One region of the Desulfosporosinus meridiei DSM 13257 genome, then DNA from elsewhere that is predicted to be linked to it. Evidence: riboswitches for the same ligand, from Rfam matches in the RefSeq annotation. Region 1 holds a riboswitch; each other region holds the start of a gene.
The links. A riboswitch is a leader RNA that binds a small molecule or an ion and turns the genes downstream of it on or off. The one in region 1 is predicted to bind S-adenosylmethionine.

Region 1 (6,829 bases):
TTAAAGAGCCATTCTTTATCCTTTCCAATGCTTAGAGATGCTTCCTTAGTCTGAATGATTCCCGATCGAGTGGCAGTAGAATTATTAATCTCCAGAGTGGGGTTAACCATTGATTCAGAGATGAATCTCCAGGTAGATTCATTATTGCCACCGATTTGAAGCCAAGACTCGGGGAAATCATCTTGAGCTTTACTCCTTCTTAGAAAGTTTCCATTGGGTACTCTATTAAATGTCCCTGTCATATTTCTTCTCATCGTTAACCTCCTACAATTGGACGTTAAATAAAGTACTTTTCAATATCCTATCAGCTGGCGGGCAAAAATATCACTAATACTTCAAAGCAGACAAAGACACTATTAATCTATTGATCGGCTCTCAGGGCAGAAGAAGTACCCGTTTGTAAGTGGATCTCACAATAAACTGTGTTCTGGAATTTCACCAAAAACTAAGAGGGATTGGCTCTTCAGCTAATCCCTCTTAATATCCAAATCTATATATCTTGTTTATACGGTATACCTAGTTGTTTTTGTGTCTGAGCAAGGACTTGTTTTAAAACTGCTAAATCTGAACTTTTAAGATAGGGATCTTTTCCCTCCTGAATTTTTCGTATAGCGTCTTCAACTGAAACAACTCGAAATTGACGGCGCTTATTCTCAAAATAACTATGAGAATAGGTCGGCGTATAAGAAACTTCTTTCAGAAGGGTTTCTCCCTTTGTTTGATCTTTTTGAAAGGTAATGTTTAATATCACTCCGCTATTCCGATCAACCCCGTGCTGATCCCCAATAAAGTTACCCATAGAATAAACAACAAGTTTATCTTGATTATCAATATTCACAATTTCCATTGGTTGAATCACATGAGGATGACTGCCCAGGATGACATCTGCTCCGTTCTCGAGAAATAATCGAGCTAACTCTCGCTGCTCTGCAGTGGGCTGTAAGCTGTATTCAACTCCCCAGTGCAAGACAAGAACTAGGACATCCACCTTAGGTCTTAATTGAGCAATATCCTTTAAGATTATTTCTTTATTTAGAAAGTTGAAGAAATAGGGTTGCTCCTTTGGTACCGGAACCCCATTGGTTCCATAAGAGTAAGCTAAATATCCCACTCGAACCCCATCTAAATCTTTAACGAAATAAGTGTCCCTCTCCTCTTGGCTTTGATAGGTTCCAACGATATCTAAACCAGCATTTCGTAAGACCCTCATGGTTCGTATGGCCCCTGAATACCCTCTATCTAGAATATGATTATTCGAGGTAACAATAAGGTCATATCCTGCATTTTTCAAAGTGGTTGCAACTTCATCCGGGCTATTAAACTTGGGATAACCCGTATACCCAGATTCGCCTCCAGCCATAGCTGCTTCAAAATTCGCGGAGGTATAATCTCCGTATTCTAATAAGGGTTTAACCGAAGAAAAAAAATGCTTGAAATTGTAAGATCCATCGGCCTGTTGCCCAGACCAAATTTGTGTATTGTGCATTAAAATATCCCCTGTTGCCACTAAAGTAACCGATTTCGGGACAGAGGCCTTTGGTTCCACTGACCGGGACAATTTTGATATCTCCTCAGCACTTTGTTGGACAGTTTGATTTGAAACAGGCCCAACCACTGATTGAACACCGCAGCCCAATAAAACTAAACATAAGAAAACCATTATTAAAAGTCTTAAAGGCTTCGCAATTTTCAGTTTGTATCACCTCTTTATAATAATTTCTCTATCCATCCGATTTCTCCTCTATAAATATCCAAAATTTCATCCAAGTTCTGCTAGTTACATAAAATTTTATGTTGACTCAACAAATTTACTGCTTTTTATAAGAACTCCTAAAAACTGGGCATTGATTCCTTCCTCAATTCATGCTAAATTTGTGTTGTACCAGTTATATAAAAGAAATTTAAGACATTAGCGCAAAAACTTTAAACCTCCCGACGGGGAGGTTTCTTTCTTTTCCTTTAATATAAAACTATAACTAAAGCCTAGCATAAAGCTAAAACCCTTCTTCTAAAGCACGCCTTGTTGGGGATCCTTTAATTCAACGAGAGCCCAAAAAACAACAACAAATCAGGATTCTAACAAATTGTGCCTTCAGATATAGTTTCTCTGTAACTATCTGAAGGCACTGTAATATTTAATCTTTAACTAATGTTCCAGCATTAACCGGTAAAAGCTTTATACTACCCCATGCCGCTAGGCGATCATCTTTAATGAGAAGGATACCTGTAACCCCATTTATCCTCGAAGCAAACTCTAGAGCTTTTTCTAGATCATCCGTTGTTTGGATATAGTTTCCGGTAGCAGTAGCTACTGCATCTGCCAAAGGGACAGAAGGAGAAAGGACTACTACAGCATCAGCTTTGCCAAAGCTTAAAGAATGGCCTACCTTACCAGAAGACGTACATATTCCTAACGGTGTTTGACTAGGTCTAACCTCAATAGCTATCTGATTAGAAAGAGGCGAATCCCCGGCAAAAACTCCCACTTTGCGAATCCGGCTAGTTCGCATGAAAATATCTCCACCGTTTTCCACGATTACATCCCTGGATCGTCTAGCAATTGCTTTGCCAACCCATTCTGCTACAGCACCGGCAACTGCAGCCATCGGCCCAACCCCTGCAAGTCGTCCAGCCTCTGCCATAGTTTGAACAATAGGAGGGGCATCTTGAGAAACTGTATAAGGGGTTAGTGACCTCACGAAATCCTCATCTTTTTGAATATAGTCTTCAAGAGGTTTTCGGCAAGCTCGAATGGTTTCTTCGACCCATTTAACTAACTCAGGAGAAAAGCGTTCTTTTCTAATACCAATATCAAGATCAGTCTCATTAATACCGAGCTGAAAATGAACTAAATCCTCCTGGCGGTGCTGCTGCCGATAACTTCGTTCCGTATAATTCAATTATAGACGAACCTCCATCGCCCACATTGGGCAGACTTTCACACAAAGCTGGCAAAAAACACATTGATCCCCATCAAAGCGCACTTCCATAGATGGCCGCTCCATATATAAGGCTCCCGTCGGGCAAACTCCTGTACAAGCTCCACACATGACACATTTATCTTCATTGCGCACGATTTCCTGATTGAGGTTTTGCACTGAAACCCCCAGATCACGCAAATAGTTTAGCCCGTTTTCACTTTGATCTCCCGTAACTTCTAAAATCATTGTACCTTCTTTTTTGGGATTAACATCGGCTTTCACAATATTGACCACTAAATCATAATCCTTTACGAGTCGGTATACAATGGGCTTTACCGAAATATCCGTACCAAAACGCAGCACTATTCTCTTCGGCGACATATAATCAATCCTCCTTTATACTGTGCGCAATAAAGCCATCAGCAGGTGATGGGAGATTTTTAACCGGTTCAGTCAACTGGAAGTCTCCCTTCTTAATCCACCCTTTTAAGGTTGCAGCAATTTCGCGAGCTCTAGGCATGCTAGACAAAGGTGCCGTAGGTACTTCTTTGCCGTTGACAATAATCTTACCACTCTTAAGATCTGCATAGCTGGCATATCCCAGATTTCCCGGTGTAAATGATGGATATGCTTCTCCGTAATCTACAATAGGAGCAAATAGCTCCTCATCTTTTTTAGCAGCGTAGCGAGCAATTTCCTCATTTAAAATTGGGATTGGAATACCAACTCCTACACTAAGTGTTGCCCCATAGCCTAGATAACTTGTACCAACAAGCCAACGCGGGCTCATCTGCTTCAGATCCCCTGTAAGAGCAAGGGTTCCACCTGCACTCCCAAGTTCCTTTCCATCGGCGTCAATCATTGAGGGAAAGTGTTGCGTACCATTCCACGCGACATAACCAATCCCACCGCCAAGGAAAATCTTCGTACCAACTCCGATTGTCTTAAAATGGGGGTCTTTCAATAGAGGGCTAAGTTGCCCTGATGTTGAATAGTTGGCATTCCCCATTTGTGGTTTGATCATTCCCATATAGGTGTAAATCGTGCGATTGGTTAAATTGACAGCGCAATTATAGTTTTGATAACAATTTCGAGGATTAAACAAAATAGCCTCATTGATGTCATCCAGTGTAATGGTTGTTTCAAGGTTTCTGCGCGGATAACAGTCAGTACCATATGCTAAGGCCTTTAGTTGGACAGGTTTGCGAGCAACGAGGTCAGCGATAACATGCCCTCCTCCATATCGAAATTCACCCGGATAATTGCTGTTCAACGGATCGTCTTCGTGCATCTCTGTTGCCCCAATATAAGCGTCAACAGCTGCGATACCCGTATAAGCGGATACTCCGTTCAGCCAAACTTTTTGCATTTTCATTCGTGGTTTTGTGTGTCCAAAACTTAAAAAGGCACCTGAGGAACACATCGGAGCGAATGTGCCAGTAGTTACAACATCAACCTCTTGCGCTGCTTTGGAAAGACCTTTTTCCTCTACAAGAGTAATAAGCTCCTCGGCAGTCACAACCACTGCTTTGCCTTCCCTGATTTTCGAATTAATCTCTGCATACGTTTTTTCAACACTCATGACTCTCCACCTCCAGATTTGTTACGTGTTACCCACTGACTTTAGCCTAAGACTATTTACCAAAATCAGGTTCGAAGTTCAAGTTCGCACCTATCCCTTGGATAAGCTGAACTAAAATATCAAGTGTTTTTGCCTTATGAGGAAAATATTGCTTGCTAATAGGACAATTAGATTAAACTGGTTACTATATAGAAAAGACCTCTTCTGTGATAGAAGAGGTCAAAATCTCGTTTATTCGACACTCCTCTTATCTGCCAGGAAATTAATCCTGCAAGAATTAGCACCATGCTTTGTCCACGCCAGTTTCGTCTTAGCGTGTATTAAGCTGGTTGCCGGGTTTCATAGGGCTAGTCCCTCCACCACTCCGGATAAGAGCATATATTCAACTCATTATGCTGAGTCTAACATTTCACTGATACCCTGTCAATATAATTCTTTACAAGTCTTTATAGTCTTTTGCACGTATTCTTATACAGAATTAATTTATTCGCAGAATTGTAAAATATTTCATAAATAAAACATAATATAATCGACATATTCCTACATATACTAGTGGTAAGTTATTTCATTTTTCTTCATGTAGTTAGTCCTCTTCTTTGATCTCCTTTTTATTTCTAAGGAGATCTCTTTTTGTTTATTGTTTACAATACCGCTGTTAAAAGAAGAGATGATTCCTACAATCATGTCAAGATATACCTCGAGAGCATAAAGTAAATCAAATGTTTTTCGGGGAGGTTTTAGCATGATTTGTCCAGAACAACTAGCACCGGATTTTGAAACAGAGGCATATGTAAGAGGAAAAAAAGTGACCATTCATCTAAATGATTTTATTGGTCAATGGATTCTCCTCATCTTCTATGCCAGTGATTTTACTTTTGTTTGACCGACTGAATTAGCAGCCGTGGCTGCTCAGAAGGAGACACTTCAAAAACTTGGTGTTCAAGTGTTAGCAATTAGCACAGACAGCGTCTATTCTCATAAGATTTTCGCAGAAACATCCCCCTCTGCACGTACGGTTTGGTATCCTTTATTAACAGATCGATCTCATTTCATTTCAAATCAGTACGGAGTCCTCAGAAAAGAATTAGGAATACCCTACAGAGCGACCTTTATCATATCTCCTAGTGGGAAAGTCAAGTATTCTTGTCTCTATCCACCTGAAGTAGGACGCAACATTGAAGAGGTCATTCGCATTATTCAGGGGCTGATTTATGAAGAGATGACTGGCCAAGGAGTTCCAGCCTACTGGAAACCTGGAATGACCGGAATCTTAAAGGATTTTAAATACGTTGGGAAAATCTAATCTGAACTTGGACATAATTATTTATTCATAGGGTATTCTAAACGTATTCCAACGTTAAGGGAGGAATTATATGAACCAGGATCAGTCTCAGCTAATCAAAAGGAAATTCCCCAAACGTGAAGATTTGCCATATAGTCATCAACCGGATCAAGATGGAAGAACTGACTACGGAAAAGATCAGGAAACAACTTATAAGGGTTAAAATTATATTGAATTTCCTATGAATAAAAATGCCAGGAGGTAGGATATGTCAAATAGAACAACAGATAAAGCACAAACTGGGAAACCTGATAGGGGTAAAAACTCCCCTTTTAAGAAAAAAACCCCACAAAGCCGGGCATGAGCCCGGCTTCTGGTTTATAATGATGTAATATAAGAATGCTATCTGATATAATGGAATGGATTAACTGATTTTGTTAAAAATACTTAAATAAAGGTGGTACTATGAAGAAAATTGAAGCTATTATACGACCTGAAAAACTGAATGACGTAAAGGTTGTTCTATCAGACCTTGGTGTAAATGGGATGACCGTCTCTAATGTCTCAGGGTTCGGAAATCAGAAGGGCTATACTCAAATATACCGGGGTCAAGAAATTGTTACTCGACTCTTACCAAAGATAAAGTTGGAAGCTGTAGTTTCATCTAATAAAGTAGATGAAGTTATTGCAGCTATTATCAAAACATCAAAAACAGGTGAATTTGGTGATGGTAAAATTTTTGTGTATGACGTAGCAGATGCTGTCCGCATTCGAACTGGCGAACATGGTGATGCTGCCCTCTAAAATCCAATTAATAGTTCCTATATATAAACATTTTCACTTAATTCAAAATCAGGATAGGCCTTTTCTCTATGCTGAGTTAAATCTAAGCCATTGACTTGCTCCTCATCGCTTGCTCTAAGAGGAGTTATTATGGCAATACCCTTCAAGATAACGAATGTCATTATCCCTACAAATAGATAAGTAGCTATAACTGCAGATAACTGGATTAATACGGGTTCAAAACCACCCCCATTAATCCAA
Region 2 (6,829 bases), 490 kb from region 1:
GACATTCCCCTCTAGAGCCTGGGGTAAATTGCCTTATACAAATATTAAACGCGCAAAATCTCTTTGATACTCTTTTGGAGAGCCATTGACTTTGCCTTCTCGTCCCCCAAGACTCCAAGAGACATCTCCACTCGTTTGCCCTGAGCTCTAAGTTCCCGGCACCTACGAATGATTTCCTTAGCATCTGATCCATAAACTAAAATATCTGCACCCTCTACCACCGGAATTGGAAATTGTTCTAACAAATTACCCAGGTGTATAGCAAAACCAGTTGCCGGTTGTGGAACGCCAAAGTCCGCGTATAAATCATCGTAACGTCCCCCTTCTACCACGGGAAAACCTATTCCTGGTACATACCCTTCAAAAACGGCTCCGGTGTAATATGAGAAGCCTCGTAATATACCTAAATCTAAGGATACATTTGCTTGAACTCCAAAATCCTCTAAGTATTGGTAGATCTTTCTTAAGCTTTCTACAGCGTGCTGAATTGCGGGTTGCTCACTCCAACCCAGGACTTCATCGAGAATCTCCTCCCCTCCACGAAAATGGGGCAGGCGAAGTAATAGCTCCTGGACACGTTCTGGTAAACCACTTTGTCTGACACAGCTTTCCACACCAACCATATCTTTACGAGCTAACACCTCTTCCAGCTTAGCTTGCAGCTCTTTTTCAATTCCCGTTTCCAGCATAAGCCCAGCAAAGATACCCATATGTCCCAGGTTAAACTGGTAATTTTTCAAACCTAAGCCAGCCATCGCCTCAACTGCCAGAGCAATCACTTCTGCATCGGCAAGCTCTTGGTCAGACCCCACAAGTTCAACTCCTACTTGTCGAAATTCCCTGTGTCTGACGTTGGAGTTCCGATAAACATCTGCACCATAACATAAGCGTAATGGAAATTCGCCGCCACGCATGCGTGTGCTTACAAGTCGCGCAATAGGTATCGTTAGCTCTGGTCGAAGAGTCAGTATATGCCCTTCCCGGTCAAAGAATTTATATAATGAATCCTCTTGTTCAACATCTGGTTGAACACAAGCAGAATACTCTAGGGTAGGGGTTAATACCTTTTGATACGACCATTGCTTAAATAGCTCTAGAATTCTTTCCTCTAAACCCTCTTGGACTGAGATTTCTTCAGGAAGCAAATCCCGCATCCCTTTTGGAATACGTAAACCTAAATTTGTTCTAAGCATTATGACTCTCCTTCACCTGCACCTATTTTTCACTTTGTTCCTTTAAACGTCGTAATATAAGTTGATATCCGTCTGCTCCAAAATTCAAGCAACGTTTTACCCGGCTTATTGTCGCGGTACTTGCTCCCGTCACTTCCGTAATTGCAGTATAGGTCTCGTTCTTTTGCAACATCTTAGCAACTTCAAGGCGTTGGGCCAGGGCTTTAATCTCTGCAACTGTTGCAATATCTTCAAAGAACCGATAACACTCTTCTTTGTTTTTTAATAGCAGAACTGCTTCAACTAGAGCATCGTTTAAGGGATTCTGTAAACGCTCATCACTTGACACGGCATACCCCTCCTCAGTAAAACAGTAATCACTGTTCTCCTTTAATCTATTAAAGCGTTGCCATATTGTCAAGTTCTTTTCAATAATTTCCTCCAATATCCCTATTGCAAACCTCATCTTCTCTATGCTAATATATAGACATTCCATAGTACACTAATGTAATAAAACCTCATAAAAGACTCTTATTCAGAGTAGGTGGAGGGACTGGCCCGATGAAACCCGGCAACCGGCTTAGATGCACGGTGCTAACTCCTGCAGAGAAATCTGGGAGATAAGAGGAAAACCGAATGGTACTCCGCGGGTTTTCTTCGCGGAGTTTTGTTATGTATAAATACCAGGGAATAAGCGTCCAGAAAGATTGTAGGAGGTGCACATGTGATTCAGATTAAACAACTAGTTAAGAAATACTCGTCCCCTCAGGGACAAGTCATGGCTCTTGATAATGTATCTTTAAACATATTACCCGGAACAATTTATGGCATAATCGGATTGAGCGGCGCCGGAAAAAGCACCCTTGTCCGTTGCTTAAATCTACTTGAGAAACCTTCAAGCGGCAAAATCATTGTTGCCGGGCAAGAATTGACCGCTCTTTCAAGTAAAGAACTTAGGAAAGCGCGCCAGAATATCGGTATGATTTTTCAACACTTCTATCTTCTTCAATCTCGAACAGTATCTGAAAATATTGCCTTCCCTTTAGAAATTGCCGGAGTACCTAAAACTGAGATCTCAATACGGGTTAAAGAGCTTCTTCATCTGGTAGGTCTGGAAGATAAAGCAACGGCTTACCCCGGGCAGTTAAGCGGTGGTCAAAAACAACGAGTCGGTATTGCTCGTGCTCTCGCCACAAAGCCACAAGTTCTTTTGTGCGACGAGGCAACTTCTGCCTTAGACCCACAAACCACCCTTTCCATCTTGAACCTACTTCGTGATATTAATCAAAAACTTGGTTTAACGATCGTTATGATTACTCACGAAATGAAAGTTGTCAAAGAAATCTGTACCCATGTAGCAGTTATTCACGCAGCCCACATCGTGGAAAATGGCCCTGTCGAGTCTGTGTTTATAAAACCTCAGTCGGACATCGCTCGTCAATTTGTCTCGACAGTTTTTCCAAATGAACTTCCCGCGGACCTATTGAAGGAACTGGCAACTCACCCAGACTCAGAAATTGTTCGCATTCAATTCCTTGGCACACGTGCTTCTGATCCAATTATCACTGATTTGCTTAGAACCTGTGAAGTTCGAGCTAACATCCTCTATGGAAGCATCGATCATTTAAGATCCACACTTTTTGGCACATTAACCCTTGAGCTTCAAGGAAGTCCTGAACAACTCAAGGAAGCTCATCACTATTTGACATCCAGAGATTTAAAAGTGGAGGTGATTAAACGTGAGCTTTAATGTGGGAAGTCTTTTCCCTGGTTCAGTAGGGGATCTTCTATTACAGCTGATTATACCTGCTACAGGGGAAACCCTTTATATGGTTTTCGCCTCGACTGTACTCGCTTACCTGATTGGACTACCTTTAGGGATTATTTTGGTCGTCTCATCGCCAGGCCATATTTTACCCAACCCATGGGTAGAGCGAACTTTAGGAACCGTCATCAACATACTCCGTTCTGCTCCATTCATTATTCTATTGGTAGCTTTAATCCCCTTTACCCGCTCAATAATCGGAACTTCTGTTGGCACAACAGCAGCTATCGTTCCGCTTGTGATCTCCACCGCTCCATTTGTCGCCCGTGTAGTGGAAACCTCTCTTAAAGAAGTTCCCTACGGTGTGATCGAGGCAGCACTGTCAATGGGGGCCTCTCCTAAACAAATTATTCAAAAGGTTCTTCTTCCTGAAGCGAAAGCTTCACTGATTCTAGGCGTCGCCATCACGACGATTAGTGTCATCGGTTACACCGCTATGGCCGGTACCGTTGGCGGAGGCGGATTAGGGGACTTAGCCATTCAATATGGCTATAACCGTTTTCGAACCGATGTCATGATTGTCACTGTCATCATTCTCGTCGTGATTGTTCAGATTATACAATCCCTAGGAACAACCCTGGCACGCAAGCTTACTAATTAGGTTCGTGACTACCCAAGTTATCCGGATTCAAGCAACAAGATCTGTCATTCCCAGCTATGGCAAAAACTAAACAAATTGGAGGAGAAAAAAATGTCAAGAATTAAGAACCACCGCTATTTGACCCTTTTAGCCACTGTTTTAGTCACCTTTTCTCTCATACTCTCAGGCTGCGGCAGTAAAACCGAAGCTCCCAAAACCGGATCTGATACACCTTCTGCCAAAGTACTTAAAGTTGGTGCAACCCCAATTCCTCATGCTGAAATCCTAGAATTTATTAAGCCCGCACTGCTCAAAGAAGGTGTCGAACTGGAGATTGTTAGTTACACCGATTATGTCCGCCCTAACTTAGATTTAGATTCTGGAGATATCGACGCAAACTTCTTTCAACATACTCCCTATCTAGACTCTTTTAATGCCGATCATTCCTTAAAGAATGTCTCAATTGCCAACGTTCACATTGAACCAATGGGCGTCTACTCTAAAAAAATATCCAAGCTTGATGAGCTGAAAAACGGAGATACCATTGCCATTCCTAATGACCCCTCAAACGGCGGCCGCGCTCTTGCTCTCCTTTCCAAAGCAGGTATTATCAAACTAAAAGACGGCGTGGGAATTAAGGGAACCGTCAATGATATTCAAGACAACCCAAAACAACTGAAAGTCACTCCTCTTGATGCCCCACAGCTTCCTAGAGTACTCCAAGATCCTAAGATTATTGCTGCAGTAATTAATACCAATTACGCTTTAGAAGGCGGGCTCAACCCTCTTAATGATTCCATCATTATGGAAGACAAAGAATCTCCTTATGCAAATATCCTTGTTGTCAAAGACAGCCGCAAAGACGACCCTGCTTTACAGAAACTTGCTAAAGCTCTGACCTCCCCCGAGGTTAAAAAGTTCATCGAAGACAAATACAAAGGTTCTATTGTTCCAGCATTTTAATGTTTGTTCTGATTATGTAGGGACAGATGCCAGAACCCTCGCGCCTATATTGAAAGCCACCCCGTCTGGGGTGGCTTTTCTTAGTTTATGGGGAATTTCACAATAACAGTTGTACCTGTACCCTGTGAATCAAAATTAATGGAGGCTTTATGACGAACAGCTATGCTTTGGCATATTGCAAGGCCTAGTCCGGTGCCACTTTCTTTAGTAGTTAAGAATGGGGTGCCTAATCTATCAAGGATTTCCGGATCAACTCCACGACCCTGATCTCTGACTTTAAGCACAATGCACTTTTCTTGAACCGAAGAACTTATGGTCAAAGTCGTGCCTGCCGGAGTAGCTTCCAATCCATTTCTGGCCAAGTTCAAAATCAACTGCCTCAGTTCGTTCCCATTTCCAAGAAGATCGGGAACCTCTTCTAATTCAAGGACTATTGTTTTATCTTGATTAAATGCATCTGAGTTTAAAAGAGGTGCCAGGGTTCTCACGATATTGGAAATATTAATAGGCTCGAATTCCACCGACTTATCTCTGGCCAAACTTAAAAAATCAGTTAGGATCAAATTTGCCCGATCTAGTTCATCGGTCATCAGCTGAAAGTAATCGTGATAAGCTGAGGTTTCCTCTTTAGATTGGAGCAACTGTAAAAACCCGCGCACAGTCGTAAGGGGATTTCTAACCTCATGAGCAATGCCGGCAGCCATTTCACCGACCATATTAAGCCTTTCCAAACGTGCTAACTCTCGATCAGCACTCCTTCTGTCTGTAACATCAATTAGCACTTTAAAAACTAACCTCGATCCATCAGCATCAATAAAAGGTTGAGAATAAACCTCATATATGCGACTATCAGAGACCATTTCCCTCCACATTGGGGTAAGATTGTTTAAAATCACCTCAGAAATGCAGTCATGGCAGGGACCCGGCAATCCTACTATTACTTCATAGCAATGCTTGTCGATACATGAACCAAACTTTGCTTGAAAGCTATGGTTAGCATAGCGTATTTTATGATTTTCTTCTTGAAGATAGATTAGCCCCGGAAAACTGTTAAATAGTGAATAAAGGCGGCGATGTTCGTCCTCGATAGCCTTTTCCATCTTTCGTCTTGCCTCAATATTCCGAAGAAAGATTGAGATTCCGCTTGCTGTTGGATAAATACTGACTTCTGTCCATTTTCCTATTGTGTAAGCATAAGTCTCAAACCTAGTTGGAACACCATCATTCATCACTTTTAAACAAGCTTCATTAATTCTTGGATTGGAGTCTTTATGAACTTCCCAGTAATCAGCACCGACAAGATTGCCATCAAGGCCATTGTCCTCCCGAGCTTTAACCATAGCCTGATTAGCATAGGTTATAACCCAATCGCGATTTACTGCTTTAAAACAATCGCCGATACTCTCTAAAATGTTAAACATTTCTTGATTTGCTCTAGCTAATTCGTGTTCAGCATTTTCCTTCTGTCTAATCTCGCTTCGAAGTTGCTCATTGATCCTTTCCAATTCATCGGCACGAAATTTAACTAATTCCTCTAAACTTTCACGATACTGACTTAACTCTCTTTGTTTTAGCTCACTATCTGTAATATCCCAGGTAGAGATAATCCGAAAACGCCCAGATTTCACTGTAACTTCTTGATTATTAATTCGTACCGGAAAAGGACTTCCGTCTTTCTTAACATGCACTGAATTGTAGTAATATCGATCTTCATTATGTATCTTGGCGTCAACTTCTAAGAGATCATTCTTATGCCCCGGTGCACAAACCAATCCATACACAGATTTGCCAATTAACTCCAATGGGCTATATCCATGCATTTCTGCATAACTTCTATTCACTTTCAGAGCCTTCCCACTTTTGGCATCAACAACAACCATTCCCCAATTAACTTCTAGAAAAAGACGATTCCATATCTCATTTTCCTGTTGAACATCAGTTAAAGAGGCTTCTAAAAGGGCTACTCTTTGTTTCAATTCCATGATTTGGTCATTTGACATTATTCATACCACTCTTCTAAATTTAGATTGATGGTCAGCCCATGGAAACTGTTTTAGCAAATTCACACTTGTCGTTACGTCTTTGTTCGACAAATATCCCCTATTTTCCTTCTTTTTAATCTATTCAAATAATATTTCAAGATAAGATCTAATTAATTTCTAGTATCCTGATTGTTTACCCGTCATAGTATTTACCTTTAATTTATAAAGAGTGATTCCTTCCAACATTGTATCTGAGGGAAAGGGCTTATCATTTGCATAATGCTCCATAATGATTTTCATACTTTCT
Region 3 (6,829 bases), 180 kb from region 1:
AATCGCATGATTATTTTTCGCTGCCAAAGTGAAGTTAGTGGACAATTAAGGGTTTACGAACTCAAATATGAGCTAAATACATGTAAATGGTATTTATACAAAGCCTAGTTGCCCTTAATTCTTTGTTAACTCCACTTCTATGACCGTAATCTTTTCTCACTTTTTTAGAACTGAACCCTAAGTTTGATGCCTTTTATCTATTCTGGCTATTATCAATTACTATTCAAAAGACTTAGGCATTCTTTTTTTCCAAAATCCACCCTTAAAGTTTTTAGGTTCGTAAGAGACAACAAAGGCTTTAGGACAAAGTTTATCAAGAATGTCAATTAATTTACGTTCATTACTCCTCTTTGCCAGGACTTGCATCATGAGACGTTGTCCATCCTTGCCATCAGCTAACCAAGAAGTTACACCATAGCCGTATTCTCTGAGCTTTGTAGGTATTTCTATTTCAACGCAATCCACTGTTACTTGAACAGTAACATAACCTAGGGCTAAATACTCTTCAATCCGACTTCCAGTATAGACTCCTAGACCGTAACCGATACAATAGGCTGCTAGATTCCAGTGATTATCAAGGTTTTGCAGAACTATTCCCAGCCCTGTCATATAAACGAAAACCTCAACTATGGATAGAGCGGACGCTAAGCCTTTCTGCCCTTTAATTACGAAAATCGTCCGCAGAGTGTATAAGGATACGTAGACTACATTTATCCCTATAATAATAAAAATCAGTTCCATACTCTCCTCCATTTTCCGCTCAGTATTTATTCTCTCTTCCTTTTATTCTACCTTTTTAATATGGCATTGTCACGGATAGATCCAATTACTATTTTTCAAAGTAAGACAATTATCACAATCATATTAGTGGTACAATCAAAGCAAAAGACCCATGTTTCCCATGGATAAGTTAATGATATTCAGATAGGAGACGATCTTATGATTCAAACGTATATACCCGGTCGTGGAAATATTAATCTGGAAATTCTAGTCTTAGACTATAATGGCACTTTAGCCTTAGATGGTAGAATGTTGGATTCTGTTCAAGAAAATCTTAAGCGCTTATCACCTTATCTAGAGATCCATATTATTACCTCAGACACCTTTGGTTCCGTCCTCCAACAATGTGAAGGGTTGCCCGTACAGGTTAAAGTATTAGAAAGCGCAGAACACATTAAAGAAAAGGGGGATTATGTTCTAAGCTTTAGGCCTCGTGAAGTTGTGGCCATCGGGAATGGAGCAAATGATCAATTAATGCTTCAGCAAGCCCAATTAGGGATTGCTGTCATTGGCGGCGAAGGTGCCTCTGTGCAGGCTCTTTTATCCGCTGATTTAGTTGTTAATGCCATAGAAGAGGCCTTCGGTTTACTCCTGGAGACTAACCGTCTTAAGGCAACTTTTAGACTATAAATGCAACCTGTCGTATCATATAAACCCCTAATGTATATCCTCAAGATAAAGGCAGATCATATCAGTATCACACTCAAAGGAGGAGTCTCCATGGAATCTGATACTTATAATGATACTCTGCCCTCAGTCGATCAGGATCTGACCTTACAAAGAATATCTCTAGGTATACATGGGGCACCAGAATTAAAACGCGACGAGAAGCTGAACTACCTGGGTGAATTTCGCGAGCGCATTATTCGACGCTTAACCAAAAAACAAGTTGCTGACACATTTGTTTATACTGAAATAGAGGAAGCATTGAAACACGAAAAGAGCTCAAAAATGCTTATAAATGGCACTCTGAGCCCTCAATTGATTGATAAGTATATAAAATTAGCCCGTCAAGTTGATAAATCCTACACGATGATTTATGATCCACAACTTACCGGCAACACTGGATTAGTCGTGGTGAGTAACGAGGCAGTGGACATAAAAGATATTGACGTTCAACCGCAAGATCCGGGTTCTAAAGACCAACTTTCCAGATGAACTTAAGGACAAACACTTATCCCTCGTCCCCAAAGACAATCCCCACAAGACGGGGCATGGCCTAGACAATCCATATCTGACCGGAGAACCATATCACACCCTTCAACCCACTTACAATCCGGACATGAAGCATATTCACTATGATGAACATTATAGCGATATCTCATGAATTCAAGAGAAGTCCAGATTTCAAGCAAGGATTTCTCTTGGAGAGATCCAAAACTATGAGCTTCAATCTGCTTATATCTCCCAAAAACATATTCCGGGTAGGAGTGCAAAAAACGATAACAGGAGGATACATGACCATCCCAACGCACGACGGCACTTTGAGTTTCTATGAATTTGCAGTACCGTTCCGTAGTTATCTCACTTTTCGGCAGGACCACCTCTACCCCTCTGGTCAAACCTGCTATTAAAGCTGCTTGAAAAAACTTATCTACTTCCGTGGACTTTGTAGGACCATAAAGAGTCTCTGAGATCATTTCTTCTCTCATAGGAATAACATGAGAAACAAAAATCCTGGTTACTCCCAATTGTCCCGCTTGTCGAACTGTTTCCACTAAAAAAGGGAGAGTATTCTTCATGACAACAAATTCCCATACTATCTCCGGCCCTCCCTGAGGTCTTTGCTCAGCAATATAACGTGTGCTCTCTAAAATCCCTTGAATATTTTGATGACGAATTGTATCAAATGTATCTACATCAGTTGTGTCAATCGACAAAACAATCCTTGCTACTTTATGAGAAACGAGAAAGTCAATCAATTCTGTGTCCAAGGTAGTTCCATTTGTGGTTACAGTCACTTCATACCGGGAAGAGAAAAGTTCTATTGCTTGACGAAAATTATAGGCAATTGTGGGTTCTCCAATTCCGCCAAGGATTACTTCTTTAAGATCCGGGAATTGAGTTGCCTCTTGCGCAATTGAATTCAGCATTTCTTTAGACATGTCTCCCAAAGGTTCCTGCCACTTTTGACGATAACACATTTCACATGACAAATTACATCGGTTGGTCAATTCTAAGTAAAGACGTTCGATAGATGGTGTTGGATGAAAAACTAATTCAACAACATCTTTCATATTTGTCACCCTTCCTCTCTACCACTCTCAGACTTATTCTTATATCCTCAGCAAAAATACCCTGTGGGTTTAAATATCCAGACCTTTCTTTCCGATTTTCTTCCACGAAGTAGCCTCTAGGGCAAATAGGTGTTCCATAAAAGCCTTTATAGCCTCTGAGGCCGTTTCTTGGTCTTTAGACCCGATTAAATAAAAAGAACGGGTTAATCGCTTTCCTTTAATTCTGATTGACTTCAATTCCTTGGCATTCAACTCTTTTTTTACAATACAACGGGAGACTAAGGCGATTCCTAAACCTGCTGTTACAGCCTGTTTAACTGCTTGACCACTTCCAAAAACATAGGTTTTCCTAACCTCTATTCCCCATTCTTTTATAAGCTTATCACTGAACGCACGAGTTCCTGAACCACTTTCTCTAAGAATCCATACTTGGTCTTGGAGATGCTCCGAAGTAACTATAGGGAGCCTTGCCAAAGGATGTTGATTAGGTACTACTAAAATAATTTCATCCTCCATGATTGGACGAATCATAATATCTGAATTATCGACTTCTCCTTCGACAAGAGCAATGTCTAAATAGTTTTCTTGTACTGCATGAATTATCTCTTGCGTATTAGCAATAGCGGTATCAATCTCTACTTTTGGATATCTGGCTGCAAATTCTGCCACTACAGAGGGTAGAATATATTCTCCAATGGTATAACTCGCTCCAACCCTTAAATCCCCTGTAACCACATTCGATAACTGCTTGATTTCCTGTTTGGCCTTATCCTGCAAAAGCAATATTTGCTTTGCATATCCATAGTAAATTTCACCGGACTGCGTAAGGGTTAAATGCTTCGATGTATTATCTATAAGCTTTGAGCCTAATTCCTCTTCTAAACTTTGAATCTGAGAATTCACATCCGGGTGAGTTAAATAAAGTTCTTCAGCTGCAAGAGAAGAATGTTTGTTCTCAACTATAGTAACGAAAATTCTCAATGGATCAATAATCACGATTACACCCTCTTATTTTTAAAACTGTTTAATTTATGCCAAAACTTTTATTTTGTAGTTTTTGTATAATAATACTTCTTTTCTCAAAATTTCACAACGTCAGCCAACTTACACAGACCATCTAACCTTGACGTTTGAAACTATTCAGGCTTTAACTCCTTGTGGTTAACACTCAACCAATATATTATTATATATAAGATTCTAGTTGATTCCCTTTACTGATCTAAATTTTTATTCGTTGATCCTAAATTTTCAGAATTAGAGGTTGAAAACAATGCAAACTGCCTTAGTCATTGCTGTGGGAGGGGCTCTCGGTGCCCTCTCCCGCTATAGTCTTGGAGTATGGATCTCCAACAAATGGAATAGCAGCTTTCCCCTGCACACCTTTCTTATAAATATCTCGGGAGCCTTTCTCCTGGGTTTCTTGCATATATTATTTGTTGAACGACTTAATGTAAGTCCTTTCTGGCGTTTGGGAATTGGTGTTGGTTTTTTGGGGGCCTTTACCACTTTCTCCACATTTGGTTTTGAAGTAATTTCCTTACTTGAAGGGGGAAGTTTAATCACAGCCGGATTGTATGTCATACTCAGCATTGTCGTTGGTTTTTCCGGAGTTGCTTTAGGAGTAAACCTAGCTCGTTTATTCTAAGCCCTTCTAGACTCGGAAGCGATCCTCTTGGCTGAATTTCCGTGTCTACAGTTCAGTCTGTGCCTAGCTTGCCTTTCTCAATAATTTTTTGTCACAAATTGGCAGACAGCCCTCTGTTGACACGAATTATTTTTTGTTTTATAGTAAGCTATATTCCAAGTAAGACAATTAAATATTGAATTCTCTTATCAAGAGTGGCGGAGGGACTGGCCCGATGATGCCCGGCAACCGATAGCGTAAGCTATAAGGTGCTAATTCCAGCAGAACCTTAGGTTCTGAGAGATGAGAGTAGCGTGTAAATAATATACGACCGCTTCTCTTGAAGTGGTCGTTTCTATTTATTAAGGAGGAGTTAGCATGACTGAAAAACGACAACTGGGTATCGAAACAATTTCCTTACATGGAGGGCAAAGCCCTGATTCCGCCACAAATTCGAGGGCTGTTCCAATCTACCAGACATCTTCCTTTGTCTTCAATGACACTGATCATGCAGCCAATTTATTTGCTCTCAAAGAATCCGGCAATATTTACACTCGAATTACGAATCCTACCCAAGATGTTTTCGAACAACGCCTAGCTCTTCTGGAAGGAGGTATCGGCGCTCTCGCTACTGCTTCCGGCCAAGCTGCAATTACCTATGCCCTTTTAAATATTGTTCAAGCCGGAGACGAGATAGTTGCTTCCAGCTCTCTTTACGGCGGTACTTTCACGTTGTTCAACTACACATTCGCCAAACTGGGCATCAAGGTTCATTTCGTAGATGTTGACAAACCGGAGGAATATCGCTCAAAAATCACGGCTAAAACCAAGGCTCTATATACTGAAACCATCGGGAATCCGCTTATTAACATTGCGGATCTAGAGATAATTTCCGATATCGCTCACGAGAACGGCATTCCCCTAATTGTTGACAACACCTTTGCCTCACCTTATTTATGTCGCCCCATCGAACACGGAGCAGACATTGTAGTTCATTCAGCAACAAAATTTATTGGCGGACACGGTACTTCAATCGGAGGAGCGATTATCGACTCCGGAAAATTCAACTGGAACAACGGAAAGTTCCCGGGGCTTAGCCAACCCGATCCCAGTTACCACGATATTGTCTTTACAGAAGCCTGTGGAAATGCCGCTTATATTACAAAGGCTAGAGTCTCCCTGCTTAGAGATACAGGAGCCTGCCTCTCTCCCTTTAACGCCTTCCTATTCCTGCAAGGATTAGAAACGCTTCCCTTGCGTATGGAACGTCATGTTGAAAACGCCCAAAAAGTAGCAGAATTCTTAGATCAGCATGAATTAGTAACTTGGGTGAACTATCCTGGTCTTAAAAAGAGCCCCTACCATACACTTGCTAAAAAATATCTACCCAGAGGGTCGGGATCAATCTTTACCTTCGGCCTCAAAGGCGGCCTTAACGAAGGAAAAAAATTCATTAACAACCTTCAACTCTTCTCTCACTTAGCTAATATCGGGGATGCTAAATCCTTAGTCATTCATCCGGCCAGCACCACTCATCAACAGCTTGATGAAGAATCCCAACGCAGCGCAGGGGTCTCACCGGATATGATCAGACTGTCCATTGGAATCGAGACAATTGCTGACCTGTTGGATGATTTAGATCAGGCCCTCCTGGCAAGTCAGCGTCCCTAACACTTTGCCCTTAGGAAAGTCCCAGCAACTTGGGGCACGCAACTTAGAAACGATCCTTTTATTTACTAGAAGGTTTTGATCTTTTTCTAATATAAATTGCGCCAACCGCTGATGGGATAGTTATTAAGCTTTGAACTTCCCCATCAACCCTCGCGCCTGAAAGGAGTTATCTTATGCCTATCAAAATACCTGAGAATCTGCCGGCACTTAATATTTTACACCAAGAAAACATCTTCGTCATGGGAGAAGAACGCGCCTTTCACCAAGATATCCGTCCTTTGAAAATTGTAATCCTCAACCTCATGCCTCTTAAACAGGCTACTGAAATACAGCTATTAAGATTACTGGGCAATTCGCCTTTACAAGTAGACATTGTACTTTTGCATATCGAAAGCCATGTCTCTAAAAATACCGCCCAAGAGCATCTAGATTCATTCTATAAAAGTTTTAGTGAGATCAAGGCCCAAAAGTTTGACGGCATGATTATAACCGGAGCACCGGTGGAGCACTTAGACTT

Region 2: another riboswitch for S-adenosylmethionine. It lies ahead of DESMER_RS03635 (methionine ABC transporter ATP-binding protein); the one in region 1 lies ahead of DESMER_RS01520 (homocysteine biosynthesis protein).
Region 3: another riboswitch for S-adenosylmethionine. It lies ahead of DESMER_RS02190 (homocysteine synthase); the one in region 1 lies ahead of DESMER_RS01520 (homocysteine biosynthesis protein).

Annotation. Positions count from the first base shown of each region.
Region 1 is NC_018515.1:293,996-300,824, reverse strand. It holds gene DESMER_RS01540 (DUF6385 domain-containing protein) at 1-254, opposite strand, end outside; gene DESMER_RS01535 (CapA family protein) at 491-1,558, opposite strand; gene DESMER_RS01530 (UPF0280 family protein) at 2,136-2,900, opposite strand; gene DESMER_RS01525 (NIL domain-containing protein) at 2,901-3,302, opposite strand; gene DESMER_RS01520 (homocysteine biosynthesis protein) at 3,307-4,503, opposite strand; SAM riboswitch class I at 4,748-4,878, opposite strand; gene DESMER_RS01510 (peroxiredoxin) at 5,246-5,806, shown strand; gene DESMER_RS24610 (hypothetical protein) at 5,877-6,008, shown strand; gene DESMER_RS01505 (P-II family nitrogen regulator) at 6,251-6,589, shown strand; gene DESMER_RS01500 (ammonium transporter) at 6,607-6,829, opposite strand, start outside.
Region 2 is NC_018515.1:779,299-786,127, reverse strand. It holds gene hisZ (ATP phosphoribosyltransferase regulatory subunit) at 45-1,193, opposite strand; gene DESMER_RS03640 (YerC/YecD family TrpR-related protein) at 1,216-1,521, opposite strand; SAM riboswitch class I at 1,701-1,799, shown strand; gene DESMER_RS03635 (methionine ABC transporter ATP-binding protein) at 1,897-2,922, shown strand; gene DESMER_RS03630 (methionine ABC transporter permease) at 2,912-3,598, shown strand; gene DESMER_RS03625 (MetQ/NlpA family ABC transporter substrate-binding protein) at 3,689-4,540, shown strand; gene DESMER_RS03620 (ATP-binding protein) at 4,621-6,540, opposite strand; gene DESMER_RS03615 (pyridoxamine 5'-phosphate oxidase family protein) at 6,700-6,829, opposite strand, start outside.
Region 3 is NC_018515.1:474,116-480,944, reverse strand. It holds gene DESMER_RS02225 (hypothetical protein) at 1-108, shown strand, start outside; gene DESMER_RS02220 (DUF2179 domain-containing protein) at 220-753, opposite strand; gene DESMER_RS02215 (HAD family hydrolase) at 940-1,410, shown strand; gene DESMER_RS02210 (YueI family protein) at 1,501-1,938, shown strand; gene DESMER_RS02205 (radical SAM/SPASM domain-containing protein) at 1,941-3,017, opposite strand; gene DESMER_RS02200 (LysR family transcriptional regulator) at 3,087-4,013, opposite strand; gene crcB (fluoride efflux transporter CrcB) at 4,288-4,662, shown strand; SAM riboswitch class I at 4,845-4,951, shown strand; gene DESMER_RS02190 (homocysteine synthase) at 5,020-6,312, shown strand; gene metA (homoserine O-acetyltransferase MetA) at 6,486-6,829, shown strand, end outside.